One region of the Pseudarthrobacter sp. fls2-241-R2A-168 genome, then DNA from elsewhere that is predicted to be linked to it. Evidence: riboswitches for the same ligand, from Rfam matches in the RefSeq annotation. Region 1 holds a riboswitch; each other region holds the start of a gene.
What was found. A riboswitch is a leader RNA that binds a small molecule or an ion and turns the genes downstream of it on or off. The one in region 1 is predicted to bind cyclic di-AMP.
Positions count from the first base shown of each region.

Region 2: it holds a riboswitch for cyclic di-AMP, as region 1 does, so the genes downstream of both, QRN11_RS05300 (C40 family peptidase) here and QRN11_RS21065 (aggregation-promoting factor C-terminal-like domain-containing protein) in region 1, are expected to answer to the same signal.
Region 3: it holds a riboswitch for cyclic di-AMP, as region 1 does, so the genes downstream of both, QRN11_RS07985 (M23 family metallopeptidase) here and QRN11_RS21065 (aggregation-promoting factor C-terminal-like domain-containing protein) in region 1, are expected to answer to the same signal.

Region 1 covers NZ_JARVSG010000047.1:72-10,327, forward strand. Annotated here, with positions in the region: partial or broken gene QRN11_RS21010 (hypothetical protein) at 1-285, shown strand, start outside; gene QRN11_RS21015 (zinc-dependent alcohol dehydrogenase) at 620-1,678, shown strand; gene QRN11_RS21020 (6-pyruvoyl trahydropterin synthase family protein) at 1,681-2,079, shown strand; gene QRN11_RS21025 (glycosyltransferase family 4 protein) at 2,084-3,181, shown strand; gene QRN11_RS21030 (DUF3846 domain-containing protein) at 3,246-3,596, shown strand; gene QRN11_RS21035 (nucleoside deaminase) at 3,623-4,129, opposite strand; gene QRN11_RS21040 (phosphatase PAP2 family protein) at 4,191-5,039, shown strand; gene upp (uracil phosphoribosyltransferase) at 5,082-5,717, shown strand; gene QRN11_RS21050 (glyoxalase superfamily protein) at 5,763-6,137, shown strand; gene QRN11_RS21055 (HAD-IA family hydrolase) at 6,161-6,859, shown strand; gene QRN11_RS21060 (YdeI/OmpD-associated family protein) at 6,840-7,283, opposite strand; gene QRN11_RS21065 (aggregation-promoting factor C-terminal-like domain-containing protein) at 7,376-8,125, opposite strand; cyclic di-AMP (ydaO/yuaA leader) riboswitch at 8,131-8,292, opposite strand; gene QRN11_RS21070 (sensor histidine kinase) at 8,411-9,913, opposite strand; gene QRN11_RS21075 (response regulator transcription factor) at 9,919-10,256, opposite strand, start outside.
Region 2 covers NZ_JARVSG010000007.1:21,181-31,436, reverse strand. Annotated here, with positions in the region: gene QRN11_RS05360 (ABC1 kinase family protein) at 1-189, opposite strand, end outside; gene QRN11_RS05355 (PadR family transcriptional regulator) at 195-731, opposite strand; gene QRN11_RS05350 (thioesterase family protein) at 802-1,605, opposite strand; gene QRN11_RS05345 (endonuclease/exonuclease/phosphatase family protein) at 1,773-2,450, shown strand; gene QRN11_RS05340 (NUDIX domain-containing protein) at 2,502-3,011, opposite strand; gene QRN11_RS05335 (DUF1918 domain-containing protein) at 3,062-3,253, opposite strand; gene QRN11_RS05330 (metallophosphoesterase family protein) at 3,337-3,849, shown strand; gene QRN11_RS05325 (glucose 1-dehydrogenase) at 3,947-4,840, shown strand; gene QRN11_RS05320 (DUF1810 domain-containing protein) at 4,905-5,348, opposite strand; gene QRN11_RS05315 (DNA alkylation repair protein) at 5,332-5,898, opposite strand; gene QRN11_RS05310 (TraR/DksA family transcriptional regulator) at 5,895-6,254, opposite strand; gene QRN11_RS05305 (coiled-coil domain-containing protein) at 6,276-7,640, opposite strand; cyclic di-AMP (ydaO/yuaA leader) riboswitch at 8,042-8,206, shown strand; gene QRN11_RS05300 (C40 family peptidase) at 8,210-9,049, shown strand; gene QRN11_RS05295 (protein adenylyltransferase SelO) at 9,127-10,256, opposite strand, start outside.
Region 3 covers NZ_JARVSG010000010.1:202,887-213,142, reverse strand. Annotated here, with positions in the region: gene QRN11_RS08020 (DNA repair helicase XPB) at 1-491, opposite strand, end outside; gene QRN11_RS08015 (helicase-associated domain-containing protein) at 505-2,985, opposite strand; gene QRN11_RS08010 (hypothetical protein) at 2,996-3,229, opposite strand; gene QRN11_RS08005 (cold-shock protein) at 3,436-3,819, shown strand; gene QRN11_RS08000 (DUF3027 domain-containing protein) at 3,826-4,482, shown strand; gene serC (phosphoserine transaminase) at 4,548-5,678, opposite strand; gene QRN11_RS07990 (iron-dependent transcriptional repressor DtxR) at 5,958-6,665, shown strand; cyclic di-AMP (ydaO/yuaA leader) riboswitch at 6,801-7,012, shown strand; gene QRN11_RS07985 (M23 family metallopeptidase) at 7,023-7,844, shown strand; cyclic di-AMP (ydaO/yuaA leader) riboswitch at 7,992-8,152, shown strand; gene QRN11_RS07980 (C40 family peptidase) at 8,223-8,897, shown strand; gene QRN11_RS07975 (NlpC/P60 family protein) at 9,060-9,836, shown strand; gene QRN11_RS07970 (HNH endonuclease) at 10,092-10,256, shown strand, end outside.

The DNA of each region.
Region 1 (10,256 bases):
CCCCACTGGCCAGAACAAGCCGTGCCGGAAAGCATCCGCGCCTTTGACGACCTCCTGGACCTGTGGGAGCCGCCCGATGACCCGTCGGATCTGTGCCCACCATCCGGCGACCCGTTGGAGAAATGGCCACCGCCGGACTACTCAGCTGCCGCTGAATCTTGGCGAAACGAGATTCCCGAAGAGACCTTCGCGGACTGGTTCCTATCGGCAGACACCACCACAGACCCGATCCCGGAAGACCTCTTCCCGGAGATGGCGCATGATGCAAACGCTGGCGTTACGTGAACCGTCGTGGAGGGCTTCGTATTGCTTGAGGCTGCGGAGATGGAGTGCCATCGAATGTGACCCGGGCGAGTGTGTCGGGGACAAAGGTCGTCCGAGTCGAGAGCGCCTTGGAACCCTGCGCGTGCGCTCGGTGTGCCTGGGGAAACAGGAACGTGCGGGTCGAGTATGCCGGGATCGAATGGGGCCGGACCCGAAAGCGCCGTCCGAATCGAGGATCCCGCGAGGGCGGGCCCACCGAGCGTCCAGAGTGTCTGCGGTTAGGAAGCAGCAACGCGGCAATCATTGCTGCCTCAACTTTCCCCAACGCACCAAGGCAGCTAGATTCATCAGCAAGATGACTAATTCACGCGCGCCAAGACATGCAACGGCTTACTGGACAACGGCCCGGGAGCACGGTGAGCTCCGGCCCGAGGAGTTGCCGGCACCCGGAGCAGGTGAGGCCCTGGTTCGTACCTTGTACTCGGGAATCAGCAAAGGCACGGAGATGGTGGTCCACCACGGCTCGGTCCCGCCCCGGGTCGCAGAAAAGATGCGCGCCCCGCATCAGGAGGGGCACTTCCCCGGTCCTGTGAAGTTCGGCTACCTGTCCGTAGGCGTGGTGGAGGAAGGGCCGGCGGAGTGGATCGGCCAGCGCGTGTTCTGCCTGAACCCGCATCAGGACCTGTACGTAGTGGAGTTGGCTGCGCTCACCAAAATTCCGGATGACGTACCGTCCCCGCGCGCGGTCCTCACCGGAACAGTGGAAACAGCCGTTAATGCTCTGTGGGAGGCCGGTCCGCGCCTGGGTGACCGCGTCGCCGTCGTCGGTGCAGGCCTGGTGGGCGGCATGGTTGCTGCCCTGCTGCGGAGCTTTCCCTTGCAGCGCCTCCAGCTCGTGGACCTGGATCCGGGGCGGAAGCAGCTTGCAGACACCGTGGGTGTGGAGTTCGTCCACCCGGACGATGCCCTTGCCGATTGCGACATCGTTTTTCACTGTTCCGCTTCCCAGGAAGGGCTGGAGCGCAGCCTGCAGCTGGTGGGTGATGAAGGCGACGTCATCGAGATGTCCTGGTACGCCAACCGCGAGGTCACCCTCCCGCTGGGAGAAGACTTCCACGCCCGCCGGCTGTCCATCAGGGCCAGCCAGGTAGGAGCAGTGGCGCGGGCGCGGCGGCATCGCAGAACGAACGCCGACCGCCTGGACCTGGCAGTATCACTCCTCGCGGATCCGGTGTTCGATGCCTTCCTGACCGGCTCTTCACCGTTCTCCGAACTGCCCGGCGTGGTGCAGGAACTGGCAGACGGCACGCTGGACGCACTGTGCCACGTCATCGAGTACCCCCAGGACGAAAAATCCCGGGAAGCCCACCCCGAAAACCCCATCCGCGAAGCATCCGCCGAAGACCAGAGGTAGCCATGTTCAACCTGACCGTCCGCCGCCATTTTATGATCGCCCACAGCCTTCCCCGGGAGGCTTTTGGTCCTGCCCAGGCCCTGCATGGGGCAACGTTTGTCGCGGAGGTGGCTTTCCGCCGTCGGACGCTCAGCGACAACGCCATCGTCCTGGACATCGGCGCCGCAGGCACCATCATCGAGGAGGTGCTGGCCGGGCTGAACTACCGGAACCTGGACGAGCACCCTGACTTCGAAGGCAAGCTCAGCACCACCGAGGCCCTGGCGGAATACATCGCGCAGTCCGTGGCGGAAAAGCTGAAGGAAGACGACGACGGCGGCCAGCTCGCCGGAATCGACGTCACCTTACGGGAGAACCCGGACGCCTGGGCAACCTACTCGCTGGACCTTCGCGCCGCCTGAACCCATGCGCTCGCTTCGGCTGCTCGTGCCCGCCAACATCCGCCATAACTCGGGTGGCAACGTCTACAACGCCCGGCTGGTAGCGGGCATGCGGGCTTTGGGTGCCGAAGTGGAAGTGCTCCCGGTGGAAGGCTCCTGGCCGGAGTCCACTGCAAAGGAACGACGGCGGCTGGGCACTATGCTCGGCGCAGGGGAACCTGGCGAGGTGCCCGGGGCAGCCGTGGCAATTGTCGACGGACTGATCGCCATGGGTGCACCTGATTCGCTGGAGTCTGCCGCCAAAGCCGGACGGGAAACCTGGGTACTGGTGCATATGCCGGCGCCGGCAAACTACGATCTCGAGGCCCGGTCGCTTCGCGCGGCTTCGGGAGTCATCTGCACCAGCAGTTGGGCCGCGGACATCCTCGAAAAGCGGCACCACCTGCGGGGACTCCGCGTCGCCCTGCCCGGGACCGACAGGGCGCCGTTGGCGGAAGGCTCGGTTCCGCCGCACATCATTACCGTGGCCGCGCTGTTGCCGAACAAGGACCAGGTGCTGGTGGTCGAAGCCCTGGCCAAAATTAGGGAGCTCGAATGGACCGCATCACTGGTGGGTGCGGTCGAGGCGGACCCGGAATACGCCGGACGTGTGCGTGCAGCCGTCGCCGCTCATGGGCTGGAGAGCCGGGTGCGCATAACCGGTGAACGGAAGGGCCCGGCACTCGAAGCCGAATGGAACCGCGCGGACCTCAGCGTCCTGGTTTCAAAAGCTGAGGCGTTCGGCATGGTGGTCACGGAATCGCTGGCACACGGAATCCCCGCGGTGGTACGGGCTGGAACCGGCGCTGTGGAGGCCCTGGGCTTTGCCGCGCCTGGAGCGGGGAAAAACGGACGGCTGCCGGGAACGGCCGTGAGCTTCCAGGCCAATGATGCTCCCGGGAATCCGGCCCTCCTGGCGGGAGTGCTGCGGGACTGGCTGCAGGACGGCGGCACCAGGGTAGCGTGGCGGGCTTCAGCCCTGGAGACAAGGGACAGGCTGCCCGGATGGGAGCGGCCGGCCCGGCTTGTGCTGGAGGCAGTCACCACCATGGCAGGCTCAGAAACAAGGGACACAGAGCCCTAGGGGCCGCCGATGCAGCGGGAACATCCGATCGCTCACAGCTGTTAAATCAGGTGGAGAAACCATCGTGAACACGGCAAATTACACAGCATTGATCATTCCGGCGAACAGTACGGACCCCCTGCGGCTGGAGCGCCTGGAAGACCTTCCGCGCGACCTGGAACAGCTGGTTGGCGGGCCCGCGGAGGGCATCATCCGGGGAGACTGGCACGTCTACGTGAACGCGGAGGGTCACGCTTCGGGCCTGCTTCCCAACCTCCGCGCAACCCAGCTGCTGAGCGAGTGCGGTGCGGACGGCCACCTTGTACGCGGAACAGCCGTATTTCTGGGCCGGGGCAGGCACTGGGAGGAAGCGGACGTTCCGGAGCACCTGGTCCGGCTGGCGGAGCAACACCTCGGCTTCGCCCGGGCGGCCTGAAAAATCGGGGCTTGAAACCAAGCACCCTAAATCCGCGTTCGGTGCTCCAGGAAAAAGTCCCGCAGCAGCCCGCCGCATTCGGCCTCGCGGACCCCCGCGTACACCTCAACCCAGTGATTGAGCCGGCGTTCGCGGAGGACGTCAAACACCGAACCAGCGGCGCCGGCCTTCTCGTCCCACGCCCCAAAAACCACGCGGGGGATCCGGGCCAGGACAATCGCGCCGGCGCACATGGCGCACGGTTCCAGCGTCACCACCAGGGTGCAGTCCGCCAGCCGCCAGCCGTCTCCGCTTCCGTCGTCGGCCATGGACAGCTCCCGCAACCGGGCAGCGGCCTCCCGGATGGCCACTACCTCTGCGTGGGCGGTGGGGTCTCCCAGCTCCTCCCGCTGGTTCCGTCCAGAACCCAGCACAGCGCCGTCGGGCCCTATCACCACGGCGCCGATCGGCACATCCTCAGTCACCAGAGCACGGCGGGCCTCCGCCAGGGCAAAACCCATCCACACATCGTGATTCTTCTCTGCGGAGACCATGGCTCAATGATAGTTTCAAAGGATATCCGGAGCCCGTGACGTACATCCGCCGGGAGGCATAATGAGCACCGTCCGAGACCGTGTGGACATGTGGATCAAGCCGTATGCGGCACTGTGGCTGACCCTGATCATTGGCGGGGCCCTGGTGCTCACACTGGCCCTGCTCGGAGCCGAGGTCTATGCGAATGTGGTGGATGACGAAGGCTTGGCCAGCCTGGATATTCCTGCCCTGGAATACTCGCAAACCCTGCGGAACCCGGAACTCGATGCCTTCGCCACCGGCTTCACCAACGTGGGCGGCGGAATCGGAATGCCCATCCTCGCCAGCATCCTCACGGCTTGGCTGACCTTCCTGAGCCGGACCTGGCGACCCATCGTCCTGGTGGGCGGGGCGGCGCTCGTCTCCACCACCGCCACCACCTTCGGCAAGCGCCTGGTAGGCAGGACCCGCCCGGACCATTCGGAAGCAGTTCCGCCTTACGAGTCAACGCCGTCCTTCCCCAGCGGCCACACGTTGAATACCACTGTTGTGATCGGGGTGCTGGTCTACATCATGTGCCTGCAGTTCCAGATCCTCTGGGCCAGGATTACAGCCATCACCGCCGGAGTGATCTTCATCATCGCCATGGGCCTGAGCCGGGTCTTTTTGGGGCATCACTGGCTCACGGACGTGATGGCCGGGTGGTTCCTGGGGCTCGCCTGGGTGTGCATGGTGATCCTTGCCCACCGGCTGTTCCATCTGATCCGGAAGCGGGAGCATGCCGGGCCTGCCCCCACGTTCGAGCATCCGGTCATCCGCGAGGACCATTCCGGCGAAGAGCAGCAGGGCGCCGGCACTGCGGCAACGCACGACGGCGGCACTCCAGGAAGGAGCGACGGCGGCCCCCCGCAGCCAGGCGCACGGGGCTGAGGCCAGGGGATGTGCGCAACTACCGGGTGGTAGTTTTGACCCATGCGCACTCTCGTTGTGGACCACCCCCTGGTCGCCCATAAGCTCACCGTCCTGCGGGACAAAAACACTCCGTCCCCGGTCTTCCGGCAGCTGACGGAGGAGTTGGTGACGCTGCTCGCCTACGAGGCCACCCGTGAGGTCCGCACCGAACCCGTCACCATACAAACGCCGGTCAGCACCACCGTGGGAACCGCGTTCACCAAGCCCACCCCGCTGGTGGTGCCTATCCTGCGCGCCGGCTTGGGCATGCTCGAAGGCATGACCAAGCTTGTCCCCACTGCCGAGGTGGGCTTCCTGGGCATGGCCCGCGACGAGGAAACCCTGGACATCATTACCTACGCCGAACGCCTCCCGGAAGACCTCACGGACAGGCAGATCTTTGTCCTGGACCCCATGCTGGCTACTGGCGGGACCCTGCGCGAAGCCATCAAGTTCCTCTTCAAGCGAGGCGCCTCCGACGTGACCTGCATATGCCTGCTGGCCGCCCCGGAAGGCCTGGCCAAGCTGGAAGAGGAACTCTCGGGAGCGAACGTCACCATCGTCCTGGCCTCCATCGACGAAAAGCTCAACGAGAAGTCCTACATCGTTCCCGGGCTCGGGGATGCAGGCGACCGCCTGTACGGCATCGCAGGCTAGCCCACAACCCTTTTCCATTCCCCCTCGCGCCGCTAGCCTGTGCGGATGGACTGGAAACTGGAACTTGTGTTTGTCCCTGTATCGGACGTGGACCGCGCCAAGGATTTCTACGTCAACAAGGTGGGATTCAACCCGGACTTTGATGAGCGTCCCTCGGACTCCATCCGCTTTGTCCAGCTGACCCCCCGCGGCTCGGCCTGCTCGATCTGCATTGGGGAAGGGCTTACGGACGCGCCTCCCGGCTCCGGGTCGAACCTCCAACTGGTGGTCAACGATATCCACGCGGCCCACAAGCACCTGAAGGACAACGGAGTGGACGTCAGCGACGTGGACGTGCAGGAATGGGGCCACTTCGTGTACTTTGCCGATCCCGACGGCAACAAGTGGGCGGTCCAGTACATCCCGGGCCGCGAAAGCTGAGATCTACCGGCAGAATGGGAACTATGGCTGCCTCCACCCCTGCTGGAACCTCCACCCCTGCTGGAATCCGGAACCTGACGTGCCGCGCCGTGCTCTTTGACATGGACGGCACCCTGGTGGATTCGACCGCGGTGGTGGAGCAGGTCTGGGGTGAATTCGCCGCGCGCTACGGGCTGGACCTGGAGGAGATTCTCCGCACCTCGCACGGCGTCCAGGCACGCGATACTGTCACCCGGTTTGCTCCTGAGGGTGCTGACGTGCCGGCACTGACGGCCGAACTCGGGGCGATGGAACGCGTCCGGACCGAAGGGATTGTGGCCCTGCCCGGTGCTGCCCGGTTGCTGGCAGCCCTGCCGGCGGACGCCGTCGCCCTGGTCACGTCCGCTGACCTCGTCCTGGCTGGCATCCGAATGGAAGCAGCCGGCCTGCCCATGCCGGCCGTAGCAGTCACAGCTGAACGGGTGACCCGCGGCAAGCCCGATCCGGAGGGATACCTGAAGGCCGCCGCCAACCTTGGCGTGGACCCGGCGGACGCCGTGGTGTTCGAAGACGCTCCAGCAGGAATCGCCGCAGGGGTGGCCGCCGGAATCCGCACGGTGGCCGTGGGACCCAACACCGGCCCGCTGCCCGCAGGCGTCCTGCACGTAGCGGATTACAGTGCTGTCACCGTCCGGACGAGTCAGGACGAGGCGGGCCGGACAGTCATTTCTTTCCGGCTTTAAGGTCGGCTACCACCTTGGCGATACGCCGCGACCGCGTTTCCGGCGTCTTGGCGTCGGCCAGCGGCTCCACGTACCGTCGCTGGGCGCTGTAGCTCAGCGTCGCGTAGAACTGCAGGGCGGCCGGTTCCGCCGCCATCGCAGCGGCAAGGTCTTCGGGGACTTCAACCACGCGGGGTTGGGTGTCGAGCTCGATGACCACGTCAACTGTGTCCCCAGCCGAAACGCCAACGAATTCGCGGTTGGCTGCGCTGAGCGAAATGAGGTTCTGGCCACCCATCACCGCGATGCTGCTGCGGTAGCTCCTGCCGTTGATGGTCACCACTACGGGCGGCCGTTTGCCCGCGTCCAAGGCCGCGAGGACCTCATCGGGAACTTCGATGCCGGTCTTGTTTCCGCTGCCTTGGATGGTGGTGGTGAACTTCATGGGTCACAGTATGCCGGGCCTTTTGCCACTCCCACGGATACGGCGCGCGCCATGGGGCATTGATCACCGAGTGCTCGGTACCAGTTGTGGACTCAGTACCAGTTGTGGGAGAGGTGGAAATTCAGCGCACCACACGGGGACTGGTAGCGCTCCTGGATGTAGTTCAGGCCCCAGTTGATCTGCGTACGGTAGTTCGTCAGGTAGTCCGGACCGGCGCTGGCCATCTTTTCAGCAGGCAGGGACTGGACGATGCCGTACGCGCCGCTGCTGGCGTTTGTAGCCGTGGTGGTCCAGTCGGATTCCTTGTCCCACAGGGTTACCAAGCACTGCATCTGGTCCGGCGCCCAGCCGTAGCTGGCAAGCTGCCCGGCGGCGTAAGCCTGGGCGCCGGCGGGGTCGTTGACCGCGACGGCGGGGGCCGGCTCAGGTGCGGGGGCCGGCTCAGGAGCGGCAGCAGGAGCCGCGGCCGGCTCGGGAGCCGGTGCCGGTGCCGCTTCGGCTGCGGGCGCTGATGCCGGTTCGGCAGCGGGTGCCGGTGCGGGCTCTGCCGCCTGCGGGGCCACGGCAATCTCCTCAGCAGCGGGGGCCGGTGCCGGGTTGGCCCGGATTTCGCTCTTTTCGATGCTGAGGTTGGACTGGGCCTCGGCGGCCTGGGTTTCGGTGGCGGCAACCCTGATGCTTGACTCGGTAGCCTGTCCGGCCGCCCCGACTCCTACCAGGAGTGCAGCGGATGCGGCGAAGACAGCGGCGCGCTTGCCGATGAAGGGAAACTTGCCGGCTTTGCGTCCGGCGTGGGGTGCAGACCCGGATTTCGGGCGCGGTTTAACCAGGAATTTGGACATGATGAATCGCCTCTCACACCTGCGGAGTTAGCTGTCGGGTTCGGATGAGGGCATCCGGCCGCACGGAAAAATTCACGTGCGTGCTTAACCCCAAGGGCACTCATTGCCCGGGACGGTGGGTCCCCCGCCTCTGCCGTTGCTCAAGCGGAATCCGGGAAGCGGCAGAGCTTGGCGTCATCCGGATATGGGTTCCCGATCAGGAACCTCACCCAATCGACGGTACAGGAGTCCGGCGCTTAAGTCACATTTTGGTAACAGAGATCACGACGGCGGCGCGTCGCTTTGCTACGAAAGCGAATGAAGGGGGAGCTGCAGGGCAAACTGGGTGCGCCCTGGCTGTGACGTCACCGTTACCCTGCCGCCGTGGGCCTCGACGATGGATTCCACGATGGACAAGCCCAGCCCGCTGGTGCCTTCGGCAACGGCGGCCCCGGACTGGCCGGACGCGCCCTTCCGGGCCGCGTCTGCGCGGGCGAAGCGCGAGAAGACGTGGTCCACGAACTCCGCAGGGATCCCGCCGCCGTCGTCCGTTACCGTTACTACCGCCGCGCCCTCAGACGACGTGCACACCCCGGTGACCACAGTGGTTCCGGCGGGAGTGTGTTTGCGTGCGTTGGAGAGCAGGTTCATCAGGACCTGGCGCAGCTGAGAGGCATCGCCGTTGACCACCACGGGCTCCTCGGGAAGCTCCAGCCGCCAGTTGTGGCCCGGGGCCATCACCTTTTCGTCGCTGACGCCCTCGATCACAAGCTGCGTGAGATCCACCCCGCTGAGCTTGAGCGGCTGGCCCTCATCGAGCCGGGCCAGCAGCAGCAGGTCTTCCACCAGGGCGGTCATGCGCTCAGACTGGCTCTGCACGCGCGCCAGCGACTTTTCGCCGTCGGGGGTGAAGTTCTCGGTCATCCGCATCAGTTCCGTGTAGCCGCGGATGGCCGTGAGGGGAGTACGCAGCTCGTGCGAGGCATCGGCCACAAACTGCCGCACCTTGGTTTCGCTCTTCTGCCGCGCCTGCAGCGCGTTGGCCACGTTGTCCAGCATGAGGTTGAGCGCGTGGCCCACGCTGCCCACTTCCGTTCCAGGGTTGGAGTTCGACGGCGGGACGCGCACCGCGAGTGCCACCTCGCCGGCGTCCAGCGGCAGCTGCGAAACGCGCGTGGCCACCTCTGACAGCTGCTCGAGCGGCTTCATGGTGCGCCGGATCAGCACTGTTCCTGCCAGCCCGATCAGCAGCAGACCGCCCAGGGATACGAACACAAAGGTCCAAACGAGGGAAGTGAGCGTACTTTCCTTGCCAGCGAGGGGGAGCCCGGTCACCAACACGTCGCCGAAGTCCGTCTTCGCGGCTGTCAACCGGTAGTCGCCGTTGGAGAGGGTGCGGTCCACCGGCTGTGCATCTGTGGCCAAAGCCAGCAGGGCCTGCTTGTCCTCGGCGGACAGTGGCGAGCGGGTGGTGTCCGAGGCCAGGAACCCGGCGCTGTTGACTTGTCCGTTGAGGATGCGGGCGTTCAGGGTGCCCACACTCTGGCCGCGGGCGTCCAGTGGATCCCGGCCTTTGAAGCCGCCCATGGGAGGCCGGCCCGGATCGTTCGACCGCTCCGCCGCCTGGCTGAGCTGGTCATCAAGCTGGCGGGTGAGGAACGCGTCCATGGAGGCGTAGCTGACCACACCCACGGCGCCGCAGATGGCGATCAGCAGGGTCATGGCAAGGAGGATGAGGCGGGTGCGCAGGTGCCAGGTGTTCGGCTTCAGCCAGCTCCGGCGCTGGGACGCAGCCTGTTGTAAGGCCATGGCGCCTACTCCGCTGGCTTGATGACGTATCCGGCCCCGCGCACCGTGTGGATCATGGGCGGATGCACCGCATCCACCTTCTTGCGCAGGTAGGAGATGTACAGCTCCACGATGTTGGCCTGGCCACCGAAGTCGTAATCCCAGACCCGGTCCAGGATCTGCGCCTTACTTATGACCCGCTTGGGGTTTTCCATCAGGTAACGGAGCAATGCGAATTGGGTGGCTGTGAGCTGGAGTTCCTCGCCCGCCCGGCTCACCTCGCGGGTGTCGATGTTCAGGACGAGGTCGCCCACCACCAGCTCAGCCGTATCCATGGCGGCCACCCCGGAACGCTGGACCAGGC
Region 2 (10,256 bases), on a different contig from region 1:
CTGCATCCTGGCCGGCCGCGTCCGCTCGGCCACCAGCCCAAGCCCGATCCGCGGGAGCAGCAGCTCAAACCACCAGGTCACTGCCAGGTTCCAGGCCGCGAAGCGGAGTATGCGGCGGTACCGGGCGCGGATATTTCCGGCGCCAGGATCGTCCACCGGATCTGCACGGTTGCGGCGGACCGAAGCCACCCGGGTCAGCCCTGGGCGAGGATGGAATACATCCGGCGGCGGGCCTCTTCTAGCACGGCCACGGCCTGCTGCACCTGGTCAGGCGTGCCCGTGCGGCCAACCTGCGCCGCGGCCTGCGCCAGTTCAATTCCAGCCTTGGGCAGGGAACCAAACCCGGCCGCCGGTCCTGCGGCGCCCCACGGCGCTGACTCATGGACGCCTGCGGCCTCCTCACGGCCGGCTTCGGTCAAAGAATAGATTTTGCGGCCGTTGGATTCCTCGACGCTGATGACACCTTCGTCGGCCAACAGTTGAAGGGTGGGGTAGACAGAGCCGGCGCTTGGTTTCCAGCTGCCGCCGCTGCGCTCCTCGATCTCACGGATGATCTGGTAGCCATGCATGGGGCGCTCCGCGAGCAGGGCAAGCACGGCTGCCCGCACCTCGCCCTTGCCGGCGCGGGTTCCACCACGCCTTTCGAACCGCGAACGAAACTCCTCAACAGCCTGCCAGAGGCCGTCGATACTGTGTCCGCCGAAGCCGCCTGCCGGGTACGAATCGCGCACTGGGTCTCCTCTGTAAATCGCCAACGATATACAACGACACTTAACGATACATCCGGGCGCGCTGGCGGGGTCAGCTTTTGCGGAGGGTCAAAATCTGCTCCGCGCGCCCGAAAGGGCCCTGCAGATCGTGCAGAACTGTTGAGGTGAGGCCAATCCCGTCCCGGCCAAAGGAGACGGCGTTGTCCAGGCCCAGCCACTCCCCTTCGGGGCGCCGGTACATGTGGATCTGGAGGTCAACGTTGGGGAAGGCGTAGCTGTCCTTGCCCGGCGGCACCCTTGCGGCAATCCCGTTGGCGGTGTCCACCAGTCCCATCAGGCGGGCGAGGTCGCCGCTGTCTGCCTTGTCCGTCAGGGGATGGTCCGTGCGCAGCCACACCTTGCCGGCCCCCGGCCGGTGGCCTTCCGCCACGCGCATTTCAAGGGAGCGGATGTAGCCGCCGGGCCACACTGATGCGCCATCATAGGGCTTGCATTCCTCCGGGCCGGGAATGGTGGTGTCCTCCACGGCCGCCACGGCTGAGGTATCGCTGGTGACCATCCGCCAGGCGGTGGCCCGAATGGCGGTGCGGCCGCCTGCAATCAATTCGGCCTGCAGCAGTTCGATGGTTTTTCCCGGGCGGAGCGTGGTGGTCTCGATATGGAACCCGCCACCGGGAATCAGCCCCAGGATTTCGTAGCTGAGCCGCGCCATCCGCAACCCCTCCCGCGGCTGGTGCCGCTCCAGGGAATCCGCCATGAGGCCTGATGCGGGGGCCATATGCTGCTCGTGGACATTCCAGGCACCCTGCGCGTGGATCGTGGAGCGGAAGCGTCCCCCGCCCAGTGACTGGTAGTAGTAGTTTCCCTCGGCCAGTTCAGGCAGATCGGTGGTCAACGGTGGCCTTCCCGGAGATTTCAGTGAATTCGGACTAACTCTATCGTTGCGGCGGCAGGCAACCGGCATAGGTTGTTGGAGGACTCGGTGAAATGTTGGACCCTGACGGCGGTCTGCGGACTAGACTCTTGATCGGTCCTGTCAGCAACCCTCGGAAGAGGTGTTCCATGCGCGTTATCAGCTACAACCTCCGCAAGCACAAAGCAAGCGGCGAACTCCTCGCCCTGGCACGGAACCATGACATCGATGCACTCTGCCTCCAGGAGGTGGACGCCAGCGACCTCCCCGAGACCCTGGGCCCGCTGCACCTCGCTGACGCCACCAAGGGAAACCGGCTCGGGCTGGCCATCTACTACCGCACCAGCCGCTTCACGGCGCTGGACACCCAGTCCTTCGCCCTGAAGAAGTCGGTTCACGACAGGGTCCTGGCCCCGGCCCACGAGCGGCTCATCGGAACCAGGGTGGTGGACAACGAGACCCAGCATGAACTCGTGATCGGCTCCTTCCACGCAGCGCCCCTCACGGCCTCGAACTCCCTGCGGCGCAAGCAGATCCACGCCGCCCACGCCGAACTGCTCAGCATGGGCCAGGGACTCATGACACTGATGGTGGGCGACTTCAACTACCCGTTCTTCACCAAGAACCTCCACGTCCATATGAAGAACTCTGGCTACGCGCTCTCGCTCAGCAACCGGCGGACCTACACCCGCTACAAGGTCTTCAAGGGCCACTTCGACTTCGCCACGTCGCTGGGTCTGGACATCGAGAGCGTGGAGACGCTGCCCCGCGGAAACTCAGACCACCTGCCCATCCTGGTCCACGCGGAATACGGCAGGGATTATTAAGCAGGCACGTCTGCTGAGCAGGACTGGAGCGGGATACGGCAGGGAGGAATCCTATGCCGGGGCGTCAATCCGTTCCCGCAGGTCCGGCCAGGCAGCGGCAAAACCGGGGTGCAGTTCCTTGCTGTCCACCTCAGCCAACGGTATCCACAACAACTCAATGCTTTCGGGGTCGCTGATGACGGGATCGAACGGTTCCCTCACCTGCACCACCACGGTGGTGTAGGACCAGTAGTCCAGCTCCAGCACGGAGGTGAAAAGCACCTCGACGTTCCCGGCGGGCACGGCGGCCTCCTCCCAGGCTTCGCGCAACGCTCCCGCCACGGCGTCCTCGCCCTCGTGCAGCGCTCCTCCCGGAAGGCCCCACGTTCCGCCGTTATGGCTCCAGACGGCCCGATGCTGCAGGAGCACACCCTTGGCAGGATCGTAGGCGAGGACGCCGGCGGCACCATACCTGCCCCAGAAGCGGCCGCGGCTACCCTCGACCCAGGCATCACCGGGATCACGGGGACCGGTACGGACAGGCGGGGTGGAGGACGCGGCGGACGCCAAAGAATGATCCATCGGTCCAGTCTGACAGGTGCCCGGGGACGGGCGCACCCACCCTGCCGGTACTAGTGCCCGTTGCCGCGCTCGACGGCGAAATCACCGCCGGGATACATGATGGTTTCGTGTCCGTCATCAAAACGGACCAGGTAGGGCGGCGTTCCGCCTTGGCCGCGGACCTCGAGAATCACTCCGTGCCGGTCCGTGGACCCTACCGTCCTGCCGTGCACAATGATCCGGTCGCCCTGGGTTGCCTCCATGGCAATCACCTCCAGCCCCAGATTACGACTCCGGACGGGGAGCGGAAAGGGCCGGCGCAAAGTGGACGTGGCAGGATTTCGGTATGCCCCTGAACCTCCTCCTGCTCGCCGACACCCATGTGCCCAAGCGTGCCCGCGCGCTCCCTGCGCAGGTATGGACCGCCGTCGAAAGCGCCGATGTGGTCTTCCACGCCGGCGACTGGGTGACGGCGGATCTGCTCGACGAACTTGAGCAGCGAAGCCGCTCCCTGGTGGGGGTCTACGGAAACAACGACGGCCCCGACCTGCGGTCGCGGCTGCCCGAAACGGCCGCAGTCACGCTGGACGGCGTCCGGTTTGCCATGGTGCACGAGACCGGGCCGGCGAAAGGCCGGGAAGCGCGGTGCGGTGCGCTGTTCCCTGATGCCGACGTACTGGTTTTCGGGCACAGCCACATCCCTTGGGACACTACCACCGAAGGCGGGCTGCGGCTGATCAACCCGGGCTCCCCTACCGACCGGCGCCGCCAGCCCGCCTGCACCTACATGACCGCCGTGGTGGACGCCGGCGCCCTCAAGGATGTCCGCCTGGTGGAAGTCCGCCGGGACCGGAGTTGAGGGCGAAAGCGGGTTGGCAGCGGCGCGCATCATTGCCTAGGCTTGAACGGTAAGCATACTTAGCTTTTAGTGTCGCCTTAGCACCAGGAGGACCACCATGACTGACCAGTACACCTTCCGCAATCCCGTCACCGCCTACGAAAAGATCTCGCCGCCGGAGCAGCACCAGCGCGAGCCCGGCCTGGACGCGGACCTGGCGCCGAAAGCGGATCTGGGCGAGGACACCTACCGCGGCACTGGACGGCTGGAGGGCCGGAAGGCGATCGTCACGGGAGCAGATTCCGGGATCGGCGCGGCCACGGCCATTGCTTTTGCCCGCGAAGGGGCCGACGTTGTCCTTTCCTACCTGCCCGAGGAGGAAGAGGACGCGGCCCGCATCGCCGGCATCATCGAAGCCGCAGGACGGAAGGCCGTCAAGGTTCCCGGTGACCTGAAGGACCCCGCCACCTGCCAGGAGCTGGTAGATACTGCAGTGGCCGTTCTGGGCGGCGTGGACATCCTGGTCAACAACGCCGGAAAACAGGTGGCGCAGGAGGACATCGCCCAGATCACGGACGAACAGTTCGACCACACCCAGAAGACCAACGTCTATGCGATGTTCCGGGTGACCAAGGCCGCGGTTCCGCACATGCCGGCCGGGTCCACCATCATCAACACCACGTCCATCCAGGCGTACAACCCGTCCCCCACGCTGCTGGACTACGCCACCACCAAGGCGAGCATCAACAACTTCACCAAGGGCCTGGCGCAGCAGCTCGCGCCCAAGGGCATCCGCGTGAACGCGGTGGCGCCCGGGCCCATCTGGACGCCGCTGCAGGTCAGCAGCGGCCAGCCCAAGGAGGAACTGCCGGAGTTCGGCCAGTCCACGCCCCTCGGCCGCGCCGGCCAGCCCGCCGAACTCGCACCGGCCTACGTTTTCCTGGCCTCCCCTGAATCCAGTTTCGTGCTGGGGGAAACGTTGAACGTCAACGGCGGCAGCCCCACGCCGTAGCGCCCCACACAGCAGGGACGACGGCGGTGCCTTGCGCAAGACGGGCAAGGCACCGCCGTCGGCGTCAGTCTTCGTCGCGGGCGGCGAGGAGATCGTCGGTTGCGGGGTCCGGCTGGCCGTCGAAGAACTGCGCGAGGACGGTTTTGAAGACGGTTTCCCCGGGAGCTGCGCGGAGGAACAGCGTCATGGATGAGCGCAGTTTCCGGGCGTCCACGCTGCCAAGAATCTCCTCGGCAACGCGGTCTTTATGGGTGCTGAGCACCTGGGCGCATTCGAGCAGCCGCGGGCCCAATACCGGGTGGTCAAGGTAGTCCCGGGCCTCCTCAAGGGAGCTGATGGCGTACCGGCGGGAAGTGTCGCTGTGCCCCAGCCCCGCCACCTGGGGAAAAACGAACCACATCCAGTGTCCGGTCTTGTTGCCCACCTGCAGTTCGGCGAGTGCCTGGTCGTAGGTTCCACCGCTGTTTTGTGCGGCAACAAAGCGTTCCAGGTCATAGGGATCGTTCACGGGTGTCTCCTTGTGGTGGGGCTTGGGGTGCGGACTGTTGCTCGAGGAATGCGGCCGCGTGGCGTAACTGCGGATCCGGGTCTGTCCGCCACCGGGCCAGAACAACGGCGGCCCGCTGGCGGTCACGGCCGTTGAGCCGCGCCAGGAAGGGGGCCACCACGTCCGCGAGCAGCGGGTCAACCAGTTCCCTTGTTCCGGCGGACCGAATAAAGCCCTCGATCCGGGTCAGGTCGGAATGGCGCAGCAGCGCCGCTTTGGTTTGCAGCAGCACCACTGCGGCGAGCCTGCGCTCATAGACTGCGCGGGAGCCGGGCCCTGGCTGGCCCCACAGCGCGGACGCCAGCTGCACCACGGAGTCGTGGTCGAGGTCCTTGTACTTGCGCAGCGCATCCCGGATGGTTCCGCGGACGGCGCCGACGGAAGACCCGTACGAGGCGAGCTCCCCGCCCAGCCTGCCCTCGACGTCGTCCGCCCGGTACCAGGCACCCTCATTCTGCAGGGTGCGGTCAACAAACCCGGCAGCAGCAGCCACCAGATCCCCCGCACTCATCGGGTGCGGCCTGCCGACGCGTGCCTGATGCAGAACGGCGTCCAGGGGCGGGCCTCCAGCCTTCCTTCGGCGATGGCTTCGCCGCAGACGGCGCAGGTCCCGTAGGTGCCGTCGGCGATCCTGGCCAGGGCGGCGTCAACCTGGTCCAGCCCGGCGCTGCTCTGCTTGAGAAGCGCCGACGCCTGGGAGAGTTCGAAGGCGATGGTGGAGCCTTCGGGATCATGTTCGTCGTCCACGTTGGAATCCTGGCGGGCGGAGTTGGCCGAAGCGATGTCGGCGCGGAGGGCCGGAAGCAGCGCCACTTTCCGCGCCCGCTCCTCCTCGAGCAGGATCCGGAACCGTTCGAAGTCAGGCATGGGAAAAGCCTAGCGCGCCGGTCAGTACCAGTTGTTGGCCACCGAATGGTTCCGGGCCCCGCACGGCGAGCCGTACCGGCCGCGGATGTAGCCCAGGCCCCAATCGACCTGGGTGCGGTAGCTGGTGAGCCAGTCGCTGCCGGCGCTGGAGTATTTGCCGGGCGGCAGCGCCTGGGCTATTCCATAAGCACCGGAGTAGGGGTTGGTGGCCGTTGTCAGCCAGTTCGATTCCTTGGTCCAGAGCTGGGCGAGGCACAGGAACTGGTCCTGGCCCCAGCCGTACGCGCCCAGCCGCCCCGAGGCGTAGCTTTTGGCCCCTGCGGGGTCATTGACGGCACCGCCTGGAACTGACGGCACGACGACGGGCGGCGGGACGGGTGCGACCGGCAGTTGGGGTGCGGGAGCAGGATTCGCCGGCGCCGGGTTGGCGGGTGCGGGGTTCGCGGGTGCTGGATTTGCGGGTGGTGCGGGGTTCGGGGGTGCTGGATTTGCCGGCGCCGGGACGGCTGGAGCCTGCGGGCGGGCGGCAGCCGCGGCGGCCGCCCTGGCTGCCGCCTCTGCCTGCAGGCGGGCCTGTTCAGCGGCTGCGGCGCGTTTTGCCGCCTGCGCTGCCTCGTAGGCAGCCTGCGCCGCCTGGCCCTGCCGGTACGCGCCCTCAACTGCCGCCGTCGTGCCCTTGAGGGAGGCAAGTTGCGCTGTCAGCTCCTCGCTGCGCTTCTGGCTTTCGGCCACTTGGCGCGCCATCGCCTCCTGCGCGGACCGGGCGGCGTCCAGCTTCGCTTTGGCTTGCAGGGACAGCCGCTCACGTTCGGCTTTGGCGGCGCTCTCCTGGGCAGCCAACGAGGACGCCACCCTGCCGGCGGATTCGGCCCTGGCCACCAGCGCTGCCGTCTTGTCACCCACGATGCGCACCACGTTCAGACCCTGGACGCTGTTGGTCTGGATCGCATCGAGGGCAACAAAGAATCCCATGGTGGTGCCGCCGGTTTTATAGGACTGGGCCGCGAGGGCGCCCAGGTCCTTCCGGTGCCGGGACAGCTCGGTGTTTGCTTGGGAAACCTGGGCGGTGAGGGTCTCCACTTTTGCGCTGGCCGCCTGAAGCGCAGAATCGGTGACGGCATACTCCGCCGCTGACTGGACGGCCGCTGTCCCCAGGGACTCGGATTGGGCCTGCAGGCCAGCCAGCAGGCCACTGATCCTGTTGATTTCCTCTGCGGTGCCGGATTCCGTCAGCTTTGCCTGCTGGACGTCCTCCCAGGAGGGGTAATCACCCGCCGGATCCTGGTCCGCCGCCCCGGCCGGACCGAGCCAAACCGTACCCGCAAGGGCAAGGGCCAGCAGCGCCGCAGGCAGGGGCAGGCGGGCTTTGATAACGAACCGAGACATAGTTCGGAAGCATACAGCTCTCAACCTTCAGTTGAAGGCTGGCGTGCTGACATCGTTATGCAATCTGGAATGGTGAACCCCTACCCAGAGATCGAACGCCACACACGCGCAGCCGGCCCAAAGCTCTGCCGTGTGCTGCCCACGAGCGCCGCTTCGGCTGGTGCCAGCAGCACGTTTTATTACTTTGTGACGAACCTCATGCACTCCGCGCCGGCGCGCCTATCTTCCGTGGTCAGCCCGCTATGCAAAGAACCTCCAGTCATTTGCGGAATACGAGAGAAGCCGCTCGTATGTTATTCAAATGTGACAATCGGCAGGCTGGCAGGTTATGGTCTTCAGGTGTCCCTCCCAGACGGGACATTCCCCTCAGCATGCCGAGCCCTGCCGCTGACCCGGGATTCAATCGTTTCCAGCTGGCAGGGACGGGGGAACCACCTTTCCGCGGCCTCATGCGAGGCCTTGGGGTTAAGTCGATAGCGCCTTCCGTTCCGTCCGGAGCCGCTACCGGCCGGGTATCTCCAACCCGAACCCGACAGCTCACCCCGCAGGCATGGGAGAGGCGATCAAACGTGTCAAAAAATTCCATCACCGCCCGTCACCGCGCGACTCCGGCCCGCTCAATCGCGCTCCAGGGCTTGGCTGTATCCGCCAAGTCGCTTGGCCGCCCGGCCCTGGCCGTAGCAGCAGCTTCCGGCATTGCCTTCGGTGTGGGCGCCCCGGCCCACGCAGGCGTAACCGGACCGGACACCACCGGGACCACTAACACCCAGGCGTCCGTGGCACCCGCAGCTGCCGTGGCTGCACCGGCAGCAGCTGCCGCCAACGTCCACACCGTGGTTTCGGGTGACACCCTGGGCGGCATCTCCGCCGCCTACGGCGTCAGCCTCAACGATGTACTGGCCGCCAACGGCCTGGCGATCTCCACGATCATCTTCCCCGGCGACCAGATCCAGATTCCGGGCGCCGGCTATGTTGCAGCTGCTCCGGCCCCCGTCCAGGCGGCCGCTGCTCCTGCCCCCGTCCAGACTGCCGTTGCCGCGGCTCCGGCCAACACCGGAGTGAATGTTTCGTACGCTTCAGCTCCGGCAGCTGCCACGGGTTCGGGCGCCGGCGCTTCGATCCTGGCATCGGCCTACGGCCAGGTTGGCATCCAGCAGGACTGCACCGCCATGGTGGAGAAGGCCCTGCGCAGCGTGGGCAAGTCTGTTGGCGACCTGGCTCCCGGCCAGTTCTACCAGTACGGCTCCGTGGTGGGCTCCCCCGCTGCCGGTGACCTTGTGATCACTGCCGGCCACGTTGGTGTGTACGCCGGCAACGGCCAGGTTGTCAGCGGCGGCGTGGACGGTTTCAAGACCGAGGTCCACTCCATCAGCTGGCTCCCGGGCGCTTCCTTCGTCCGCGTAGCTTAGGCGACACCACCCGGACAGGGGCGGCAGGCGGTTACCCACCTGCCGCCCCTGTTTCGTTTTTGCCGGGTCCGCCGTCCTCAGGTGCCGCAGAACGTCTGGTAGCTGCCGAAGTCCTCCGGCGCTCCCTCGGCGTAACGCTCCAGCCCCGACCGTTCCCGGTACGGGTCACGGACCACCTCCACGAGCCGGTTGAAGGGACCAACATCGCCGTCCGTTGCCGCGGCGAGCGCTTCTTCAACTAAGTGGTTGCGCGGAATGTAGACAGGATTGACCCGGTCCATCAGGCCGGCGTCGGGTTTCAGGGCCAGCCACCGTTCTGCCCAGGCGTCGAAGGCGGCGAGATCCAGGACCATGCTTCGGGCGGGGCGGGAGTTTCCCCGCGCTGCGTGCCCGAGGTTCCGGAAGAACCGTGTGTAGTCCACCGGCCCGTCCTTGAGGATGGCGATCACACCGTCCACGAGCTCCGAGGCTTCTTCCGCCTCAGGGCTCCCCGCAGGACTTTCCCTGATTCCCAGCTTTGTTTTCATACCGGCGAACCAGGCGTCGCTGTACTGGCGGCGGAACCCGCCCAATGCCTCCACTGCGGGGGCTACGGCCTGTTCCTGGTCTTCATTGATGAGCGGCAGCATTGCCTCGGCGAGGCGGGCGAGGTTCCATTCAGCCATAACGGGCTGGTTGGCGTAGGCGTAACGGCCGCCAACGTCGATGGAGCTGTAGACCGCGGCCGGGTTGAAGGCATCCATAAACGCGCACGGCCCGTAGTCGATGGTTTCCCCGGAAATGGTCATGTTGTCTGTATTCATCACGCCATGGACGAAGCCCACCAGCATCCATTGGGCCAGCAGTGTGGCCTGCGCAGCCACCACCCCTTCGAAGAGGGCGAGGTAGGGGTTGTCGGCCCGGGCAGCGGCGGGGTAATGCCGGCTGATGGCATGATCGGCGAGGCGGCGTAAAAGGTCCATATTGTCGGTGGCCCGCGCGTACTGGAAGCTTCCCACCCGCAGATGGCTGCTGGCCACCCTCGCCAGGACTGCTCCGGGAAGCATGGTGTCGCGGCGGACCGGGCGGCCGGTGGCCGTGACGGCAAGGGACCTTGTGGTGGGGATGCCCAAGGCGTACATCGCCTCGCTCACCAGGTACTCCCGCAGCATGGGCCCGACGACGGCACGCCCGTCGCCTGCCCGGGCGAAGGGCGTACGGCCGGAAC
Region 3 (10,256 bases), on a different contig from region 1:
CCGGCAAGGTCCTCGGCCGGCCAGCCGATCTTGAGCAGCAGCTGCTTGAGCTGCCCGCGCTGGGAAGCGTGAACGACTACCGTTTCGCCGTCGATCCGCGGACCCAGGAGGGGCTGGATCTTTTTGGACCGGATCACTTCTTCGAGCACGGGGTAGTCGTCCGTGCGCATGACCAGCCCGTGCTGCGGGTCCTTTTCCAGCCGCAGCCGGCCGTACCGCGACATGGTTTCCTCGACATCGATCAGCAGCGAGTGCGGCACCGGAAAGCGCGAATACTTCAGCAACGTGTCCAGGACCTTTTCGGCGTCCAGTCCGGCGGCGCGGGCGTTCCACAGTCCCAGCGGCGTCAGCCGGTAGCTGTGGATATGCTCCGGTGCGCGTTCCAGTTCAGCGAACGGCGCGATGGCGTGCCGGGCTTCGGTGGCGAGGTCATGGTCCACCTCGAGGAGGATGGTTTTGTCGCTCTGGACAATCAGGGGTCCGTCGTTCACGCGGGGAAGTCCTTCACTGGTGCAGTTCCTCTGCAGCCTCAATGTCGATGATGCGGTGGATGGAAAGAACCCGTTCGGTGTCCTTCGCGGGGTCGAAGACCCGGACGCGCCCGCCGCTCACTGAGAGAGGAACAACGATCTCCAGGTTGGCATTCCCCATGCCGTCCACCACGTTCATGCTGATCCGCTGCTTCAGCCGGATGGCGCGCTGCAGGGCCTCGAGCCCCAGCTGGGTGGCCGCCTCCGAGCCGAAATCCGCCTGCCCGGCATGGCTTACGACGGCGGCCGGGCGGTGGCGGAGCACGTCCAGCTGGGCTTGTATTTCCTCAGGCTCCGGTGCTGTCCGCGGGGCGGTGTAGACGGGCCGCGACGGGGCATGCGGGGCGGGAACACGCCGGAGCCGGAGAACGGGCTGTTCCGATTCATCCAGCGACGGGGAGAGGCCCAGGCTGCGCAACACCTGCGCCGTTTCACGCGGGGGAGCCGAAGAAATCAGGACGGTGGGAGCAATCCGGACCAGGCCGAGCCCCTCGGCTTTGGGCCCCCGCAGCAGTTCAAGCAGGCCCGCCTCATCCTCGCTCTGGATGAAGCTGGCCGCCACACCCACGCGGAGCCGGCCGTGGCGTGCCGCCGTATCCTCCACGAGGTACTGCAGCGGTTGGGGAACGGCTGTGGCCGAGTGCTCCCGCAGAAAGTCCAGCAAGACCGCGGCATCGTGCCCGGCGTCCAAGGCGCGGCGGATGGACTCCGGTGAGAACCGGTAGATGGTGGCCGGCCCCTGGCCTTCCGCGTCCGCCATCAGCAGCAGTTTTTCGCTGAGCGCCGGAGCAAGGTAGCCGGGCGCCACCGCAGTAAGATCCGCCTGGAGCAGCACGTGGTTCAGCTCTGCCGGCAGGTGCTCACCAAGGATGGTGAGTGCGGCGTCGGGGTCGTCGCCGGCGATGGCGCTTCCCAGCTGGCTGAGCGCTCCGGAACCCAGCAAACCGAGGATTTCCGCTTCGGCCAGCACACCCCGGATCAGGGAGCTGAAGCGCCGGGCCATCCGCGGCTGCGCCCACTCGGCGCGCTGCAGGACTGCGGCAGCATCAAGGACCGGCGCGGTTCCGTCCGGTGCCGCCGCCTCCTGGGTGAGTTCGTTGAGGATTTCCAGGATCCGCTTGCGCACAACGGGGGCGTCAGGCCGCTGTGCTTCGGCCGATAACGCTATGACCGTGCTCCCCGATGCAGCCCGGTGCCCTGCCGTTGCTCCTGGTGTCCCGCTGATGGGTTGGCCCACCATGGACGGTACACGCTCGCTGGCCAGCCAGGCGTTTACCAGCCAGAGCCATTGTTCCTGCCGGGGCAGGACCAGCCACTCCAATTCGGGCGGCTGCATCCACGAGGACGAGTCGACGTCAAGACGGATCAGGCCGGCAAGCCCGCAGAGCTCCAGGAGCAGCCCGACGCGTGGCTGGTCGATCCGGAGGACGTCAGCCAGCCGCCTCATCTCCCGGACGCCCACGCCTCCGCTGCGGAGCGTGGCCAGCGGCTGTTCCTTCACGGCATGGAGCATTTCGCCCACCAGCCGCAGGGTTTCCGCGATGGCGCCCAGCGCGGCGTTGCGGCGCAGGGCGGCGCTGGTGCGGCCCAGTTCAGGGACCGGCGGCGACAACGTGAAGTCATTGATAATGGCCCCGCCGCGCAGGGAAAGTCCCACGCTGTGCGGCAGTTCCACGTGGGCGGCGTCCAGCGGCACCAGCAGGCCGCGGGCCAGGAGCCAGTCGACAGGCCCGACGTCGGATCCCTCAGTGGCGATGGATGCCTTGCGCTGGGCCTGGGGGACGGCACCCATGGCCCAGTTACGGAATTTGGCGAGCAGCGTGGTGGTCCGTTCGGGGGCCGTGGACAGGATGCTGTGCAGCGCCTCTGGGGAGGACGTCCAGTGCTGCAGCGCCAGCGCCGCCTCCATGGGCGTTGTGGCGCCATGGATGGCGACGCCGCTGCGGTGGAGTTCGGAAACAAGCTGGACGGCCCGCTGCGCGAACGCGGGCTGGAGGCGCACCAGTTCCGTGTAGCTCCGTCCCAGCCCGGCCGGGTATATCCCCACCACGTCCTTTAGGCTGCCCACCGGAAGGTAGTAGCGCTGCTTGCCGGCTGGAGTTCCGTGCGGCGGTTCGGCACGGTGCACCAGCGCCAGTTCCTGCAGCGACGCCAGGATGCGTTCCACGGCCGCAAGGGTGGATCCCGAAATAAGGGTGCGCAGGCCCGCGGCTGACGCGCTGTGCTTGGTATCGGTGTTTGTACACAGATGGAGGGTTTCCAGGACCTGCATCTGGGGCCGGTTAAGGCGCTCCAGGGCGCGCTGGACGCTGACCCTCCCGCTGGCCCTGGCAGCGAGGGCGGCGAAATCGGGAACGGCGGGGGAGATGAGGTCCGGCCGCGCGTCGAACAGGGACCGCAACGAATCGTCGCTGCGGGCCTCCAGGTCCTTGCTGAGCGCGCGAATAAGGGACATCAGTCCAACGTTACCGCCCGTCCGGTTTTCCTGCCCGGCGGCGCCCGGCGACGCTGTCCAGGACAAGGAACAGCATCAGGAGGAACGCCAGCGGCAGCGCGTACAGCGCGGTGTAAGTGACCCAGGCGGGGGCTACCGCACCGGCGAACGCAAACGCCATGACGGCAGCCACCGCCGCCAGCGAGAGCACGGCAATAACCGCGGCGAAAATCGTCAGGGGCCGCCGGTAACGCGAGGGAGTCATGGACGTAACGCTAACAGCCCGGTCCGACAGTGCGGGCATGCGTCTCCGGGCGCCGATGAAAGCAGGATTAGGGCATCGGGCAGGATAACCTTGAGGGATATGGACCAACACGGTCTTCAGCCGCCATACCCTGAACCCGCACAACAATGCGGATGCGGTGACGGCTGGCCGTGTCTCAAGACGTCAGAACGAAGAAGGTTGATTACGTGCCTACCGGCAAGGTCAAGTGGTATGACAAGGACAAAGGCTTCGGATTCCTTGCGGGCGAAGACGGCCAGGAAGTGTTCCTGCCCAAATCCTCGCTGCCCGAGGGTGTCACGGAGCTGAAGGCCGGCACCCGCGTTGAGTTCGGGGTCGCCGACGGACGTAAGGGTGCCCAGGCCCTGGGACTGCGCGTGCTGGATAAGACGCCGTCCATCGCCAAGGCGAAACGTCCCAGCGCCCGCGATCTTGCCCCGCTGGTCCAGGACCTGGTGAGCGTGCTGGACAACCTGTCCGGAACGCTCTCCAAAGGCAAATACCCGGAAGGCAACAAGGGCAAGGCCATCGCCGCCGCCCTGCGTAAGGTTGCCGACGAGCTGGACGTTTAGGCCCTGATGAGTTCGGAAGCTGATCAGCCGCAGCCGGCAGTTGAGTCCCGGGAGTTCGCGTCCCGGGAACCGGAGCAGCAGGAGCCGGTTACCGCCACCGCCGCATCACGGGCCGCCGCGCCTGCGCCGGTGCGGAGCCCCAAGCCGCGTGCAGGTGTGCCCGTATGGCGGACCGGCAAGCCCGACGCCTTCCTTGCCGCCGCGGTGGACACTGCCCGGACGGCGATCGAAGGCATTACGGCGGCAAAGGATATTGGTCGGCACCTGGCAGCCAGGAGCGAAGGCGACCGCCTGGTGACGCATCTTTTTGAGTCCCGGCTGCCCGGCTACGGTGGCTGGCAATGGTTCGCGGTCCTGACCCGGAACTCACGCTCCAAGGTGGTCACGGTCAACGAGTTGGGTCTGCTGCCGTCCGAGGACTCCATCCTTGCCCCGGAATGGGTTCCGTGGGCGGAGCGGGTCCGGCCCGAAGATGAGCAGGAACCGGAGCAGGAAACTGCTGAGGTTGAGCCTGGGGTCCAGGAGCCAGCTTCGGCGAAACCTGCTGCGGCGGACGACGCAGCAGCTGGGCCGGCCGCAGGGGAACAGGAGCAGGACCAGGAGTCCGGGGACGGGGAGCCCGACGACGGCGGGCAGCCCGGCGACGCAGCAAGGACTTCCTGACCACAAACGAACGGCGCCGTCCGGGATGAACCCGGGCGGCGCCGTCGTACGTTAAAGCGTCCTGGCTACTTGCGCAGCTCGCCCACGACGTAGTCGATGCTTTCCAGCAGGGCCGAAACATCTGCCGGCTCGATGGCCACGAACGTTGCGATGCGGAGCTGGTTGCGGCCCAGCTTGCGGTAGGGCTCGGTGTCCACGATGCCGTTGGCGCGCAGGACCTTGGCCACTGCGGCTGCGTCCACGGACTCGTCGAAGTCGATGGTGGCGATGACGTTTGAGCGCTCGTCCGGGTTAGTGACGAAGGGAGTGGCGAACCCGGAAGCCTCGGCCCAGCTGTAGATGCGGCCGGCGGAATCGGCGGTGCGCTTGGACGCGAAGTCCAGGCCACCGTTGGAGTTCAGCCACTGCACCTGTGCATCCAGCGTCACCAGGGTGGACAGCGAGGGGGTGTTGTACGTCTGGTTCAGGCGGGAGTTGTCGATGGCGGTCTGCAGGTCCAGGAAGTCGGGGATCCAGCGGTCGCCGGCCTTGATCCGGGCGGCGCGTTCCAGGGCGGCAGGGGAGAACAGACCAAGCCACAGCCCGCCGTCGGAGGCAAAGTTCTTCTGCGGGGCAAAGTAGTAAACGTCACTCTGTGCCACGTCGACGTCCAGGCCGCCGGCAGCAGAGGTGGCGTCCACCAGGACAAGCGAGCCCTCGTCCGCGCCGGAGACGCGCTGTACGGGAGCAGAGACGCCGGTACTGGTCTCGTTCTGCGGCCAGGCGTAAACGTCCACGCCGGCTTCAGCCTGCGCGGAGGGGCGGGTGCCGGGCTCGGACTTGATGATGGAGGACGCCTCAAGGAAGGGTGCCTTGTTGGTGGCTGCGGCAAACTTGGAGCCGAACTCACCAAAGGAAAGATGCTGCGCCTTCTTCTCGACCAGGCCGAAGCTGGCGATGTCCCAGAATGCCGTGGAGCCGCCCACGCCAAGAACTACCTCGTACCCTTCAGGTGCCCGGAAGAACTGGCTCAGTCCCTCGCGGACGGAGCCCACGAGGTTCTTGACCGGGGCCTGGCGGTGGGAGGTGCCGAGGATGTCCTTTGACGCGGCTGACAGGGCATCAATCTGCTCCTGCCGGACCTTGGAAGGCCCGGCGCCGAACCGTCCGTCCTTGGGGAGGAGATCGGCGGGAATAGTGATGCTGGTTTCGCTCACGGGTGCTCCAATTTCGGCATGGACATAACTGTGGTCCGGACGGGTGTTGGCGGCCGGCAGTCTGCGGTGACTGCAACCAGGGCCTTCCTCATTCTGCCTGAAGCGCTGATTCCGCGGGAACCCGGACCGTCATAGTCCAGTCAATGAGACGCCCCCGTAGCACACGTGCGAACTATTCGGACAAAGTCAAAATAGGCTAAGCTTTTCCACGGACTACGTCGCGGTGTAAGGCGATACGGTGGGACAACGCAAGGTACTGCGCTCGAGGAGCTGAGCTGGATGACGGATCTGATCGACACTACGGAGATGTACCTTCGGACCATTTTGGAGCTTGAGGAAGAGAACATCGTTGCTCTTCGTGCGCGCATCGCCGAACGGCTCCGCCACTCCGGGCCCACCGTCTCCCAGACCATCGGCAGGATGGAGCGGGACGGGCTGGTGGTTGTCTCCGGAGACCGGCATCTGGAACTCACGGAAACGGGCCGCAAGCGCGCAACGGAGGTTATGCGCAAGCACCGGCTCGCCGAGCGCCTGCTTGCCGATGTGATCGGCCTGGACTGGGCCTACGTCCATGACGAAGCCTGCCGCTGGGAACATGTGATGAGCGAACGGGTGGAGCGGCGCATCTACGAGTTGCTCAACCACCCCACCGAATCACCGTACGGAAATCCGATTCCCGGCCTGGCAGCCCTGGGCGGCACGCCGTCCCTGGGTTTTGCCGACGGCGCCATCAGCCTCCTGGATGCGATGAAGTCCTATGGTCCGGCATCAGAGGTGACTGTGAGCCGGCTTGCAGAACCCATTCAAGTGGAACCGGAACTGCTGTCCCAGCTCGACGAGGGCGGTATCCGGCCGGGCGCCGCAGTGGCCCTGGAGCGGGTGGGCGATTACATTTCGGTACGGGTTCCGGGTATTGAAGGGGCGCTGGAACTGCCGCCCGAGGTGGCCGCGCACGTGTTTGTCGCCATTCGCCAGCCTGCAGCTTAAGGGGCTGACTACCCCATCACGGGGCATATACCCAAAGATAACGGAATTGTTACTAAGGGCCTTAAGCCCCTATAGTTGAACCAAGCGTTGATATTAAAGCGTTACCTGATCTGGAGCCGAGCTCTGCCAGCGGATCAGGAGCACGAGTCGTAACTGGCAGAGGCGGGGGAACCACAAGCGGCAGCGGGGGACTGCCTTGGGGTGAAGTCCGTCAGCAGCAAGCCTCTTCCAGTGAAGGATCCCTCCCGGGATATCTCTGTGCCGAAGCTTGCTTACGGCGGACCGGGTCTTTGAACTCTCTGACCCGAATCCGACAGCTAACTTCGCAGGCTTTCCAGAGAGGAACCCTTCTTGACCATGCAGAATTCCAGGGGACGCCGCCGCGCGGCGGGCCCCGCTTCGACACCGCGTGTTGTCGAAGTCATCACCTCGGAGCGCCCCCGCGATCTCCACCGTGATGCGCGCCGCCGTCGGGGTCCCCTCCGCCAGATCACCGAGTTCGCGTCCGCCAGCGGCATCGGCCAAAAGGCCGGCGTTGCCCTTGCCGCCACCGGCCTGGTCCTTACGGTCACGGTTCCGGCCACCAGTCCCGTTATGGCCACTGATGCTTCGGGCGCTACGCCTGTTGCCGCCTCCGCCGTGGCGCCCCAGCCCCAGATTTCAGCCGAAGCCGGAGCGCAGATCGACTTCAGCCGCTCCGCCGTGGTGACCCAGGCTGATCCGGACGGCAAGCTGAAGCAGCTGCTCAGTGCACAATCGGCGGGCGCCATCAGCCGCGCCGCCTCGGCCGGCAGCCTCGGCGCTCCGCTCGCCGTGATGACCACCGCATCGCCCTTCGGCTACCGCGTCAGCCCCATCACCGGCGGCACCGGCGACTTCCACCGCGGACAGGACTATGTGGCGCAGTGCGGCACCTCCGTTATGGCCGCCGCCACCGGAACCGTGACCTTTGTGGGCTGGCACCAGTTCGGTGGCGGGAACCGCGTTGTGATCGACCACGGGAACGGGCTGGAAACCACCTACAACCACCTGTCGTCCTCCAGCGTGAAGGAAGGGCAGACCGTATCGCGCGGGGAAGTTATCGCGCTCAGCGGCACCACGGGAGCCTCCACGGGCTGCCACCTGCACTTCGAGGTCCAGGTCAACGGCGAAGTGGTTGATCCCACTGGCTGGCTCTAGTCAAGTGACGGTGAACTATCAGATGATCTTGACTTGCCGTGACCTGAATGTGACATTCATTCAAAACTGCTGTACCGTCTAACTCGCGTCAACTTTTCCGAAGTTGACGCTCTTGTGCGGATTGCCTAGCTCTGCCACCGCTCAAGGTCCGTTCGCATGACATCGTCTGGCAGGGGCGGGGGAACCAATTTTGGCCTTTCCATGGAAAGGCCTTGGGGTTAAGTCGCAAAGCTTCCCAGGAAGCAGCGCGGCCGGGTGACTCCCATCCGAATCCGACAGCTCACCTCGCAGGCATTGGGAGAGGCTACCTTCGTGTCTTCACGCCATAATTCTGCGCGCCACCGTGCGCAAACGGTTCGTACCAACCCCTTGGATACTGTGTCCAAGGCCGTTAGTGCCAATGCCGGGACAGTTGGTCGCCAGGCTGCAGTCATCGCAGCTGCCTCCGGCCTGATCCTGAGCATGGGCCTGCCAGCCACTGCCGCGGACAACGCCGCTGGTGTTTCCGCTTCCACCGAGTCCGGGTCGGCCCAGAGCGCGCTTGCCGTTACTGCCGCCCCCACTGCCACCGTGTCCTTCGAGCGCCCGGTGGTCAAGACCACAGCCGCTCCCAAGGTGCAGACCGTACGCACCCAGTCCACCGCCTCCGCAACTGGAAACGCTGCCACCGGTACTGCTGCCTCCGCTACGGAGAAGCTGGCCGAGACTGTCTCCTCTGCTTCCACCTCGGGCATCGCCGCAATCGCCTACACCGGAATCGGCCACTCGTACGTATGGGGCGGCACCAGCCCCGTCACGGGCTGGGACTGCTCGGGCTTCACGCAGTGGGTCTATGCCCAGGCCGGCATCAGCATCCCCCGCACCAACGCGTGGACGGCCATGAAGCCGACCTCCACTCCGCAGCCCGGTGACCTCGTTATGCAGAACGGTGGCGCCCACGTTGGCATCTACGTTGGCAACGGCATGATGATCAGCGCACTGAACCCCTCCCAGGGAACGCTGCTGCACGCGGTAGCCGCCACCGGCTCCTCCGCGTTCTTCACAATGAACTAGTTCTTCGACCTCCGGGTCCAAGGGCTTTTTCTTTGCCCCCAAGCTTTTTTCGCTAAATCACACATCCCCGTTCGGGACGTGCCGGCGTACCCCCAAGATGCCGGCACGTCCAAACCCCCTGTCTGCCTACAAGGCGACGGGGGAATACGAAAGAGAGAACTGATGACTACTCGTGCAACCGCACGGCATCGCGCCGAAGTCACTAAAACCAACTCGCTCGCCATCATTGCCAAGGCTGTCGGCGACAACGCAGGCGGCGTCGGCCGCCAGGCAGCAGTGATCGCTGCCGCTTCCGGCCTGGTCCTGACCAGCGGCCTGGCAGCCAACGCCGCAGACACCAACGTCCAGCGTGACTCTGCTCCGGCTTCCAACCTGGAAGTTGAATCGACGGTTGAGGCTCCGATTTCGGCTGAGTCCACCATCGCCATTTCCTTCGAGAAGCCCGCAGTGACCACCACTCCGGCTCCCGTGGTGGAAGCTCCGGAACCCGAGGTTGAGGTCCAGGAAGCCGCTCCCGCTCCTGCCGCCCAGCCCGTTGCTGCTCCCAAGGTCACCGCCAAGGTTGCTTCGGCCGCTGCTCCTGCCGCTCCCGCAGCCCAGGCTTCCGCGTCCGGCAAGGGTGCAGCCATCCTTTCCGCCGCCTACGCCCAGCTCGGCGTGATGCAGGACTGCACCATGCTGGTCACCAACTCCCTGGCCGCCGTCGGAATCAACTTCCACGACTGGCCCGCCGGCTACCTCTCCCTGGGGCGTACCGTGAGCGCTGCTGAAGCGCAGCCGGGCGACCTGATCTACTACGCCGATGGCGGCGCCGGCATGGCCCACATCGCTGTCTACGCCGGTAACGGCCAGGCGGTACACGGCGGCTACAACGGCAACCAGACCGTTGTTTTCAGCGCAAACGTTGGCTCCGGCCCCGTCTTCATCCGCGTCAACTGATATTTCTGACATCGCAGTCCGTTTAATCGGACGCATCAGCACCGAACACAGCCCCAGCCGCAAGGCAGGGGCTGTGTTCGTTTAAGCAGGCAGGCCGCGGCTGCCGTCGCGAACGGACACGGCCTGTCCCTTCCTCGGAATTAGCCGATAGCACACTTCTTTGTTTACTCTTGTGGTGTCGATCCATAGCCCGGACATGCCGAGGGCAGCCGGCCCTCGTGCCCCTGACGGGTGCGGCCGTGAAGAGGTACGTGCATGCGCACTCTCGTTCTGAATGCTGGATATGAACCGCTGGCGGTTATTTCTTTCCGCCGGGCGCTGGTGCTTGTGCTGACGAACAAGGCGAGCGTTGTGGCTGAAGGGGACGATCCTGTGGTGGGTCCCCAGGAGATCCTGGGCCGCCCGTCCGTGATCCTCCTG